Regions from separate parts of the Pradoshia eiseniae genome, predicted to be linked through region 1. Evidence: riboswitches for the same ligand, from Rfam matches in the RefSeq annotation. Region 1 holds a riboswitch; each other region holds the start of a gene.
What was found. Region 1 has a riboswitch for S-adenosylmethionine ahead of CYL18_RS10580 (methionine ABC transporter ATP-binding protein). Riboswitches for the same ligand answer to the same signal wherever they lie in the genome.
Positions count from the first base shown of each region.

Region 2: another riboswitch for S-adenosylmethionine. It lies ahead of metK (methionine adenosyltransferase); the one in region 1 lies ahead of CYL18_RS10580 (methionine ABC transporter ATP-binding protein).
Region 3: another riboswitch for S-adenosylmethionine. It lies ahead of CYL18_RS03940 (bifunctional homocysteine S-methyltransferase/methylenetetrahydrofolate reductase); the one in region 1 lies ahead of CYL18_RS10580 (methionine ABC transporter ATP-binding protein).
Region 4: another riboswitch for S-adenosylmethionine. It lies ahead of CYL18_RS01570 (methionine biosynthesis PLP-dependent protein); the one in region 1 lies ahead of CYL18_RS10580 (methionine ABC transporter ATP-binding protein).

Region 1 is NZ_PKOZ01000005.1:124,333-127,451, forward strand. It holds gene CYL18_RS10570 (MetQ/NlpA family ABC transporter substrate-binding protein) at 1-157, opposite strand, end outside; gene CYL18_RS10575 (methionine ABC transporter permease) at 173-841, opposite strand; gene CYL18_RS10580 (methionine ABC transporter ATP-binding protein) at 838-1,869, opposite strand; SAM riboswitch class I at 1,984-2,102, opposite strand; gene CYL18_RS10585 (O-acetylhomoserine aminocarboxypropyltransferase/cysteine synthase family protein) at 2,196-3,119, opposite strand, start outside.
Region 2 is NZ_PKOZ01000016.1:19,948-23,066, forward strand. It holds gene metK (methionine adenosyltransferase) at 1-1,197, opposite strand, end outside; SAM riboswitch class I at 1,321-1,449, opposite strand; gene pckA (phosphoenolpyruvate carboxykinase (ATP)) at 1,776-3,119, shown strand, end outside.
Region 3 is NZ_PKOZ01000001.1:781,048-784,166, forward strand. It holds gene dapF (diaminopimelate epimerase) at 1-14, shown strand, start outside; gene CYL18_RS03930 (phosphatase PAP2 family protein) at 49-717, shown strand; gene CYL18_RS03935 (class I SAM-dependent methyltransferase) at 784-1,380, opposite strand; SAM riboswitch class I at 1,504-1,611, shown strand; gene CYL18_RS03940 (bifunctional homocysteine S-methyltransferase/methylenetetrahydrofolate reductase) at 1,697-3,119, shown strand, end outside.
Region 4 is NZ_PKOZ01000001.1:313,452-316,570, reverse strand. It holds gene CYL18_RS01575 (cysteine hydrolase family protein) at 1-276, opposite strand, end outside; gene CYL18_RS01570 (methionine biosynthesis PLP-dependent protein) at 471-1,586, opposite strand; SAM riboswitch class I at 1,656-1,774, opposite strand; gene CYL18_RS01565 (M42 family metallopeptidase) at 1,904-2,950, shown strand; gene CYL18_RS01560 (patatin-like phospholipase family protein) at 2,992-3,119, opposite strand, start outside.

The DNA of each region.
Region 1 (3,119 bases):
TCGCTTGCTCTAAAATCTCAGCATGCGGCACATTTGAAGCCCCTATCGTTAATTTCTTTTCGTCCCCATCACCTGAGCCTGAATCCTCTGAACTGCCGCAAGCAGCCAAAATTAATGTGAAGCAAAGTACTAAAATGAATGATAACTTCTTTTTCAACTCCATCTTCCTCCCTTAACGTTTATCCAGTTTCCTGGTTATGCTATCTCCAATAAATTGGAGGATAAACACAATAATCAATACTACGATGGTCGCCACCAAGGTCACATCAGACTGGCCGCGGCTGAAGCCTTCTAAATAGGCAAGGTTTCCTAATCCGCCTGCTCCTATCATGCCTGCCATCGCAGTATAGCCAACTAGCGCAATCGCCGTCACGGTAATACCTGATACGAGTGCCGGCAGTGATTCCGGAATTAATACCTTCCTTATAATCGTGAAGGTTGTTGCTCCCATTGACTTAGCGGCTTCAATAACCCCTTTATCAATTTCCCGCAAGCCGATTTCGACCATCCGTGCATAAAATGGCGCTGCCCCAATAATTAACGCTGGCAACGCGGCATTCGCACCAGTGATTTTCCCAACAAGAGCTTTTGTGAATGGAATCAGCAAAACAATTAATATGATGAACGGGATGGAGCGGAATATGTTAACAAACGCCGCAACAATCCCATAGATTAATTTGTTTTCCCAAAGATTCCCCTTAGATGTCAGAAATAATAAGAGGCCAAGGATGATACCAAGAAAAAAGGTTGCCACTAGCGCTATGATTGTCATGTATATAGTCTCTTGGGTTGCCTCAGAAATGCGTTCCCATACGACATTCGGAAAATATGTCTCTATCATTCTGAAATCACCTCCACACCGATATCTTGCTTATGAAGATAGTCAATCGCTCTTGAAACTTCTGCTTGTTCCCCATCCACATGGATGAATAATGTGCCATATGAACCATTCTGCGTTTGAGATATTTTCCCTTGCAGGATATTCACATTTATTTTGTATGAGCGAATGACATCTGAAAGCACCGGTGTTTCCGCTGATTCACCGATAAAGGATAACTGGACCACTTGCCCAGTCGGGTAGGCCTCAAGCAAGTGTTCAATGGTTTCCTTCGTTTCCTCAGGCTCCGTCACTTGCTGAACAAAACGCTTTGTGATTGGTGCCGCTGGTTTCTTGAACACATCGAGCACCTGTCCAGTTTCCACGACCTTGCCCAATTCCATAACTGCAACACGATGACAAATCTTACGAATGACATGCATTTCATGCGTAATCAGGACAATGGTCAATCCTAGACGTTTATTGATGTCGACCAATAAATCAAGAATATCATCCGTTGTTTGCGGGTCGAGTGCAGAGGTTGCTTCATCACATAAGAGCACCTTAGGATTATTTGCCAGCGCCCTCGCAATTCCGACACGCTGTTTTTGGCCCCCGCTCAATTGGGACGGATAGGCATCCTCTCTGCCCTCAAGACCTACTAGCTTGATAAGCTCCTGTACCCTAGCTTTTCGTTTCTTTTTCGGTACCTTTGCTATTTCTAGAGGAAACTCAATATTTTCACTAACGGTTCTAGACCATAGGAGATTAAAGTGCTGGAATATCATGCTCACTTCTTTGCGCGCTTCTCTTAATTCCCTTCCTTTAATGGCGCCCATATCCCGGCCAGCGACCTTTACTGTTCCTTTTGTCGGTTTTTCCAAACCGTTCAACATGCGGATGAGCGTACTCTTTCCGGCACCGCTATATCCAATGATCCCAAAAATCTCACCTTGCTCGATTGATAAGGATACATGATCAACAGCTTTAATGGATGTACCTTTTTTAAAAGTTTTCGTAAATGTCTTGGATACATCGTTCAACGTGATCATTCAAATCTTCACCTGCTCTTTCTTCAAATGCTCCACAAGGGATTTCACTCAATAAAAAATGCCTTTCTGCTATGAGCAGAAAGGCATGGATAATTAAATTATGCATGTTCCTTTCTCTCATCTTCCAGGACTACTACGTTCCTGTGTGAATTGGCACCTTTTCAATCATGTTATCATGATTGCCGGTTGCCGGGCTTCATAGGGCACATTCCCTCCACCTCTCTGGATAAGAGTCGTCGATTCATTCAATTAGCTTACTGAATGTTATCCTATCATGGAGAAGAACAGGGTGTCAACAAGGACTTACTATTTGGCGCAAAATTCTATCATTTAGAAGTAATAGATTGAGAGCTAATGCCAGTCGCCTTCTCAATAGCGATTTCCAGCTCTTCAATTAAATCTTCTACATTCTCAATCCCGATTGAAAGACGAATAAGATCCTCGGTGACACCAGAGGCCTTCAAATCTTCACTGCTCAGCTGCTGGTGGGTTGTGCTTGCCGGATGGATAATTAAGCTCTTCGCATCGCCAACATTGGCAACATGTGACCAAAGCTCAATCGAATCGATTAATTTTTTCCCGGCATCTCTTCCGCCCTTGATACCAAAGACAACGACGGCCCCTGCTCCCTTCGGCAGATATTGATTCGCCAGCTCATAATCAGGATGATCTACATCTCCTGGGTATAGAAGCCAGCTGACGGCTGGATGCTGCTTTAGATATTCAATGATCTCCTCGGTATTTGCGATATGCTCCTTCATTCTTACATGCAGGGTTTCAAGACCAAGAATGAATTGGAAGGCATTATACGGACTTAAGGCTGGACCCAAATCTCTTAGAAGCTGGACTCTGGCCTTGGTGATATAGGCAGCTTCCCCTACCGCCTCGCTATAGACGATATCATGATAACTAGGATCAGGCTCTGTAAATCCTGGGAACTTCGGAGAATTCCAGTCAAACTTCCCAGAATCAATGATAATTCCGCCCAAGGTCGTTCCATTCCCTAAAAGCCATTTTGTTGCGGAATGAACAACAATATCAGCACCGTGCTCAATTGGACGGCATAGATACGGGGTGGCAAATGTATTATCAATAATCAGCGGGATTCCTTCTGCATGGGCAATCTCAGCCACTCTCTTGATATCAAGCACACTTAAGCTTGGATTGCCGATTGTTTCTGCAAACACAGCTTTTGTCTTTGATGTAATCGCTCGTTTGAAATTCTCCGGGTCGGATGAGTCAACAAACTT
Region 2 (3,119 bases), on a different contig from region 1:
AATTGCCGCTTGTGCGCGCAAGTCTTCAGCCTTATCTGTTTTTTCCCATGGAAGATTCAGATCGTTGCGGCCAAAATGACCATAAGCAGCTGTTTGCTTGTAGATTGGACGTCGGAGATCAAGCATTTTGATAATGCCTGCTGGACGAAGATCAAAGTTCACACGGATAAGTTCCACTAACTTCTCTTCATCTATCTTGCCAGTACCGAATGTGTTCACGGAGATGGATACAGGCTGTGCAACACCAATCGCATAAGCCAGCTGGACCTCAGCCTTTTCAGCAAGACCTGCCGCTACGATGTTCTTCGCTACGTATCTTGCCGCATAAGCTGCGGAACGGTCCACTTTTGTTGCATCCTTTCCTGAGAACGCGCCGCCGCCATGACGAGCGTACCCGCCATACGTATCAACGATGATTTTGCGTCCAGTTAATCCAGCATCGCCTTGCGGTCCGCCAATAACAAAGCGGCCTGTTGGGTTGATGAAGTATTTTGTCGATTCATCAATTAAATGTGCTGGGACAACCGGTTTGATCACATGCTCCTTCAAATCCGCCTGAATTTCCTCCAATGTTGTTTCCGGATCATGCTGAGTCGAAATGACAATTGTATCTACGCGAACTGGTTTGTCATTCTCATCATACTCAACCGTGACTTGAGTCTTGCCATCCGGTCGCAAGTATGGGAGTACCTCTTGTTTCCGAACCTCTGTCAATCTTCTTGATAACTGGTGGGCAAGTGAAATTGGAAGAGGCATTAGTTCCTCAGTTTCATTGCAGGCAAACCCGAACATTAAACCTTGGTCACCGGCACCGATGGCTTCGATTTCTTGATCTGTCATCGTTCCTTCACGAGATTCAAGTGCCTGGTCCACCCCTTGGGCAATGTCCGCTGATTGTTCATCAATGGAAGTCAAAACAGCACAAGTCTCTGCATCAAATCCGTACTTCGCCCTTGTATAGCCAATTCCTTTAATCGTTTCACGCACAATTTTCGGGATATCCACATAAGTAGATGTCGTAATCTCTCCAGCGACAAGCACAAGACCTGTCGTTACAGACGTTTCACAAGCCACGCGCGCATTGGGATCCTTTGCAAGAATCTCATCTAGAATAGAATCGGAAATCTGATCGCAAATCTTGTCCGGATGTCCCTCTGTTACAGATTCGGATGTAAACAAATGTCTTTTAGTCGACATAAAAACTCCTCCTTAAATTCTTCTCTATGACGGCTACTCATTATCTTTAGTCATGTCCTGAATGCACAAAAAAAGACCTTCCTAAAGAGGAAAGGTCTAATATCTCACGAAATTCGCCTTTCACTCTCATCGTTCAAGGCTTCTATTAGCCTTGCATCAAGTTAGCACCTTTGCGTGAACCTCCATGGATTCAAACTGCAGGTTGCCCCGGCTTCATAGAGCTTTGTTCCCTCCACCGAGTCTTGATAAGAGTATCCGTTTCAAAGTTAAATCTTAACTTAATATACTATGAACTGTCAATATATGTGCATGATATAACGCATGAAATCTAAGGACAACAGGTATCGAAATAGTGCGAATAAACTGATATAATTATTGTGAATAATTAAACAAAGTACTTTAGAAATATATTAGAATGAGCTCCGCCTATGCTGCTTGAGGGAGGGAATGTTCTTACGGTTTAGAGAAGGTTGGTTAATATTTTTATTTACCTAATTAGTATGTTCAATTAATACGAATATGTTATACTATTTTCCATACGAGAGATAAATACAATAATTGGAAGAGGATGATTTCTTATGAACCAAGTTGAAATATCCAATGAGTTGAAACCACAGCTAACAAATGAGAATATGCACATCCAGTTATCCGTTCCTCAATTGGTTGAAAAAGTATTAGCAAGAAACGAAGGAATCCTGACATCAACCGGTGCCGTTAAAGCGGAGACAGGGAAGTATACCGGTCGATCTCCGAAAGATAAATATATTGTAGAAGAAGCATCCTCAAAAGACAAAATCGACTGGGGAAATGTGAATAGGCCTATTTCCGAGGATGCATTCGCTAACCTATATGAAAAAGTCATTAACTACTTAAACGAGAAAGATGAGCTCTTCGTTTTCAACGGCTATGCTGGCGCTGATCAAGATTACCGCCTTCCTATTCAAGTAATCAACGAATATGCATGGCATAACCTCTTTATCCACCAGCTGCTCATTCGTCCTACAGCACAAGAGCTAGGAAGCCATCACTCCGAGTTTACGATTATTTGTGCGCCTGGGTTTAAGGCAGATCCAGCAGTAGACGGAACGAATTCAGAAACGTTCATCATCATTTCTTTCGAAAAGAAGATTGTCTTAATCGGCGGTACAGAATACGCTGGGGAAATGAAGAAATCTGTCTTCTCCATCATGAACTATTTGCTGCCTGAGAGGGATGTATTCTCCATGCACTGTTCAGCCAATGTCGGCCAGGAAGGAGATGTCGCCTTATTCTTCGGTCTCTCCGGTACAGGCAAAACTACTTTGTCTGCTGACCCGAGCCGCCGATTGATTGGGGATGATGAACATGGCTGGTCTCCTAGCGGCGTCTTTAATATTGAAGGCGGCTGTTATGCAAAATGCATCAATCTTTCCCGGGAGAAGGAGCCGCAAATCTTTGATGCCATCCGCTTTGGATCTGTCCTTGAGAATGTCATGGTTGATGAGAAGACAAGAATCGCAGATTATGACAACGGCTTCCTGACGGAAAACACACGGGCAGCATACCCAATTGATGCCATCAGCAATATCGTTAATCCAAGCGTAGCCGGGCATCCAACGACGATTATCTTTTTGACTGCTGACGCATTCGGTGTTCTTCCACCGATCAGCAAACTCACAAAAGAACAGGCGATGTATCATTTCCTTAGTGGCTATACAAGCAAACTTGCCGGAACAGAACGCGGAATTACCGCTCCTGAGGCTACCTTCTCAACCTGCTTCGGTTCTCCGTTCCTGCCATTACAGCCAACTCGCTATGCTGATATGCTCGGCAAGAGTATCGAGGAACATAATGTACAAGTTTACCTTGTAAACACAGGATGGACAGGCGGAGTATATGGTACAGGAAGCCGAATGAAGCTTTCCTACACGCGCTTAATGGTG
Region 3 (3,119 bases), on a different contig from region 1:
TTGGGGCAATCTAATAGTATACTAACAAAGTAAGGTGTGTGATAGCTTGTGCCATTGAATGAACGATTTCAATTTAAACCAGTGAGGTTGCTTATTTCAATCCTCCTGCTGGTATCATTAACCTATCTCTTTATTGATCTTGCCAGAGGGATTGATGGAGAGAGCGTGTACCGCTTTGATATGGGAATCATTCACGTCGTGCAAGGAAGCATTAATGATTTGAGCACAAAGCTTTTGGTTTTATTGACGAGCCTCGGATCAGTGAAGGGGAATACAGTTCTGGTCATCCTCTTTTCCATTTGGTTTATCTGGAAACGGAATTATTTGAGTACAGCCTTTCTCATCTATGTCACTCTATCCGGTGCCTTCGTTAACCGTTATTTAAAATGGACATTTCAACGCGAGCGTCCATCCTTAAATCCGCTTGTCGTCGAAAATGGGTTCAGCTTTCCAAGCGGGCACTCGATGTCCTCTTTTATTCTGTATGGTGCTTTGATGATTATTGCTACACGGATGACGAAGAAGTGGCAAATAAGAGTTCCAGTATATTTTGTCTGTTCCATGATGATCCTGCTTATGGGCTACAGTCGTATTTACCTGGGTGTCCATTATCCGAGCGATGTACTCGCCGGTTATGCAGCCGGCGGTGTCTGGCTGATTATTTCTGCCGTGGTATTTAAGTATGTGGATTATCTGGGAAGAAGGAAGAGGAAATAGTAAGGGCATTAAAGCCTCCTTGCCAACTCTCTTAAATGAGCTTGGCGAGGAGGCGTTTTTGTTTCGCTATTTTGTTCCGCTCACGCAAATGGCAGTGCAGGGTTTGAGCTCTTTATCATCCATTTTGATTGTATGGAAGCCAGCCTGTTTCAGGTAGGCTGATATTTCATCGGATAGCCTCATTGCTTCCTTGATGGTAGCTTCTTTTTGCCGGGGCTGAACAGTGATGGATATTGTTCCCTCATTTTTTAGAATAGAGTGCAGGTGTTGAATGGCCTGTTCTTTCTCTTCCCACATCGGGAAGCTATTGACACTGTATATGCGATCGTATTGATTTTCCGTTAGTACGTCAAAGGCAGTCCCTTTCCTGATTCGAAGTCGACCGCTTTCTATGGAATCCTCATTTTTCTCTTTAGCTAGTTCAACCATGGCCTCTGAAGGGTCGTAGCCATCGGCCGTACATTTCGGGAAGGAAGAAAGAAGCTTATTCAAGCCTTCGCCAGGACCGAATCCTATCTCAAGCACCATATCACCATTATTGATCCCTAGCTTATGGAAAGTCCAGTCGTATAAAGCGCCATTTTCATAAGCCATCACTTTCCCGGCCGCTTTTCCCACTAAACCCTTCGGTTCTTTAAATTGTTTTGAAATGAAATCCTTCATGTTTACATCACCTCTGTCATTTACTACCCGAAAGCTGAAGGTAGATAACTTTTTGGAGATAATTTTCTAAATAAATTGAAATAACTGAAAAATTGTAGTAAATTAAATAAACAATCCAATATTTTCTTATCTAGAGAGGTGGAGGGACTGGCCCGAGGAAACCTCAGCAACCTGGACCGAGTGTGTAGTCCAAGGTGCTAAATCCAGCAAGCATAGCTTGGAAGATGAGTGCCGTACTGAACAAGGGGCTTTCATTTTTGAAAGGCTCTTTCTTTATAATCGGTTATCCATCTGCATATCAAGGGAGGAGAAAATCATGAATTTACTAGAGAGGCTTAAGGGAGAAATCCTTGTGGGAGATGGAGCCAGCGGAACATTACTCTATTCCTTTGGGATAGATACATGCTATGAGGAATTAAATCTCACCAATCCGGAGCGAATCGTCGCCTTACATAAGGAATACATAGAAGCAGGAGCAGACCTTATACAGACGAATACATTTGGTGCTAATTATCATAAACTGAAGCGCTATGGCCTGGAAGGGGAAACTGCAAGGATTAATAGGGAGGGCGTCCGGCTCGCCAAGGAAGCGGCAAATGGTCAGGTCTATGTACTAGGCACGATTGGCGGCCTTCGGAGTGTCCGGAAGTCTGAGCTTAGCTTGGAGGAAATCGGGGTCTATTTCAAGGAGCAGCTTGATGCGCTGCTTCAAGAGAAGCCGGATGGACTGATTTTGGAAACCTATTATGACCTGGAGGAATTATTGAGCGTGCTGGCGATTGCGAGAAAGGAAACGGACTTGCCGATCGTCGCCAATATTTCCTTGCATGAGGTTGGTCTGCTCCAAAACGGTATGCAGGTTAAGGATGCCTTTGAGATGATTAAAGAAAACGGAGCAGACATCGTCGGCCTGAATTGCCGGATGGGTCCGTATCATATGATTCGATCCTTTGAGGAAGTGCCATTAAATAAAGAGACGTACCATTCAGCCTATCCGAATGCGAGTCTGCCTGATTTGGATAACGGGCGTTATGTCTATTCAACTAATGCTGATTATTTTGCGGATGCCGCGAAACAGCTGATTGAGCAGGGGGTTCGACTGATTGGAGGCTGCTGCGGGACAACGCCTGAACATATTCGAGCAATTAAGAGGGGGATACTCGGACTTGTGCCTCTGACGGAGAAGAAGGAGGTTATCAGCCGAAAAACTCATGTCTACACATATGAGTTTAAGTATCCCAAAAAGCAAACCATCCTAGGGAAAGTCAAGCAAGACCCGACGATTCTAGTTGAATTGGATCCGCCAAAAACGCTCGGGGTAGAGGAATTTATGAAGGGAAGCAAATACTTGCATGAAATGGGTGCTGACGCGATTACCCTTGCAGATAATTCCCTGGCCTCTCCGCGTATATCAAATGTGGCGATTGCCTCGATGCTAAAAGCAGAACATAAGAAAAATCCGCTTGTTCACTTAACGTGTCGTGACCATAACCTGATTGGTCTTCAATCCCATTTGATGGGGATGCACACATTGGGGCTGAATGAGGTCCTCGTAGTGACAGGCGATCCCTCTAAAATTGGAGACTTCCCGGGTGCGACGTCTGTCTATGATTTATCATCGATTGATTTGATTTCATTGATTAAGCAATTCAATGCAGGCATCTCCTATTCAGGGAAACCGCTTGGCGGTCAGACGAATTTTGAGGTTGCTGCAGCATTTAATCCTAATGTGAAGTATA
Region 4 (3,119 bases), on a different contig from region 1:
ATTATACACATTTTGCAGATTTCCAAATAAATCTCTTCCCGCCGTACCGCGAATATTATGAGGGGGGAATAAGCGAGTCTCCGGGTGATAGGAATCTCCCTCATCATGAACGTCAACCGCAAATACAACATAGTCTTCCCGTTCGATAAAATCCTTCGTTAAAGAAACAATATAATCTTCAATAAGTTGCCCTGGCTCACCGCAAGTCAATCTTCCTTCGTCCGCCACAAAATCATATGTATAATCAATATTTATCAACGCTTTCAACCTGATCACTCCTCTTGTAGGATTTAATTGTCATCCGGTAATACAAAAAAATCGCGTGATGTCTTTACAAGTAATTTTACAGCTATTCTACCATTTAAAATAAAATAATTCCTCCCTTTTCCGTTTTTTCAATTCTTGTTATTAAATAACCAATTGCATGAAAAAGCCAGCCCTATAAAATAGGACTGACTCCTAATATCATCTTAAGCCTTCACTTGTTTGCTGGTGACGGCTTCTAAAGCGCTTTTAAGATCATTAATGAGGTCATCCGCATGCTCGATGCCGACAGAGAAACGGAGCAGCCTATTACAGACGCCGCCTGCAATCCTAACTTCCTCTGGAATATCAGCATGGGTTTGCGTCGCCGGGTAGGTCATCAAGCTTTCCACTCCACCAAGGCTTTCAGCGAATGTAATCACGCCAAGGCCCTTCAGAAAGTCATTGACCCATTCCTCCGACTGAATACGGAAGGAAATCATCCCCCCGCTTCCTGGATAGAGGACATCTATGATCTCTTCCCTTCCCTCTAGAAAGGCAGCAATTTTCTTGGCATTCTCTTCATGCTGCTTCATCCGGAGGCTAAGTGTTTTCATGCCTCTCATCACTAGCCAGGAATCAAAAGGAGAGAGAACAGCACCTGTCGCGTTTTGATATTCATCTAGCTTCAGGCAAATATCGTCACCCTTTGCGACGATTAGTCCAGCCAGGACATCATTATGGCCGGCTAAATATTTCGTGCCGCTATGAACAACGATATCTGCGCCAAGCTCAATCGGCCGCTGCAGGATAGGTGTATAGAATGTGTTATCGACAATCAGTAATAGACGATTCTCGTCACACAGATTACCAAGTGCGCGGATATCGATTTCCTGCATTAAAGGATTGGTTGGCGTTTCGATAAACAAGGCTTTTGTTCGTTCTGAAATGGCTTCGGAAAAATCTTCATAGGACTGGCATTGGACAAAGGAAATGCCATATTTCCTCCATGTTTTCTCAAACAAACGATATGTACCTCCGTAAAGGTCAGCAGAGACAAGAATCTCATCTCCCGGTTCAAACAGCGTGAGTAAAGCATGAATGGCCGCCATGCCAGAGCTGTAGGCGAACCCTTGGTCACCGCCTTCAAGCTTTGCGATTGCTTTCTCTAAAATCTCTCTTGTCGGGTTTCCTGTCCGGGTGTAGTCATAGCCTGTCGATTGTCCAATTCCTTCATGCCGGTATGCCGTTGAGAAATACACGGGCGGGTTCACCGTGCCTGTATGTGTTTCACTGCGATTGCCGATTTGGGCTAATACTGTTTCAATCTTCCATGTAGTCATTATGCTGACCCTCCCGAATAAAAATAAAAAAGTCTTCCAAGAAGAAGACTTATTGATCCTTAATTCTCCTTCTTATCTCTCGAGGCACGAAAAAACATGCCTTGCAGGATTTAGCACCTTTCCGAACACAAACATCGGCGGTTGCTGAGACATCATCGGGCCCGTCCCTCCGTCTCTCTCGATAAGATTTATTAGAATATTCATTTAATTATAATTTACACGGGTGCATTGGAAAAAGCAAGAAATTTCTCAGCTGTTGTACCCTTTTTTCGCAGAAGTATATAATAGACTTATCCACCAAAAAGGAGTGTCTACCAATGAAAGCAGACGGACAAGAGATTTTTCGCTACATTAAAGACTTGGTCTCCATCCCAAGTCCTACCGGTTATACAGAAGAGGCCATTCGTTATACAGAGAAATTTCTGAATACATACGGAATTGAGAACAGGCGCACAAATAAAGGGGCCCTGCTTGCCACAATTAAGGGGCAGGATGACTCGAAGCACCGTTTCCTGACGGCTCATGTCGACACGTTAGGAGCAATGGTAAAGGAAATCAAGCCAAACGGACGCTTGAAACTAACTATGGTTGGCGGATTCCGCTGGAATGCCTGTGAAGGAGAATATTGCAAAATTCACACAGCAGATAGAACCGTTTATACCGGTACCATTCTATTGACGCAAACATCTGTCCACGTCTATCAAAAAATGGGTGATATTAAACGAGATGACGACCATATGGAAGTCCGCATTGATGCGGTCACTAAATCACAGGCAGACACGAAAGCGCTTGGCATCGAGGTCGGTGATTTTGTCTCCTTTGAGCCTCGCGCAGAGCTTGCGGGCAACGGCTTTTTGAAATCAAGGCACCTTGATGACAAGGCGAGTGTCGGCATTCTTCTCTACTTGATCAAGCAGCTTAAAGAGGAAAATATTACTCTTCCTTACACCACCCATTTCCTCATATCCAATAATGAAGAAATCGGCTATGGCGGCAACTCCAATATACCGCCAGAGACAGTGGAATATTTGGCTGTTGATATGGGAGCAATCGGAGACGGCCAGACAACGGATGAATACAGCGTCTCCATTTGCGCGAAAGACTCAAGCGGTCCGTATCATTATGGTCTGCGCCAGCACCTTGTCGAGCTCGCGAAAAAGCATGAGGTCGATTACCGCATTGATATCTATCCATATTACGGCTCAGACGCCTCCGCAGCAATCCGCGCTGGATTTGACATCGTCCACGGATTAATCGGTCCCGGTATCGATGCCTCCCATGCATTTGAACGAACTCATATCAGCTCAATTGAGCACACAGCTAATCTGCTTTGGCATTATATGCAGTCAGAGCTCGTTATTTAATCCCTTTACGAGGTGCGAATACCATCCGCACCTCTTTTTCCTTATAATAGTTCCTTCAATTTTCGATATGCTTTTTTTGCTTCCGCATACCCCTGATGATAGAGCTTCTCAAGCTTTCGCCGATTCCGTCCAATTGATGATACATCAAGCTTTTGCATAGGACGAATAA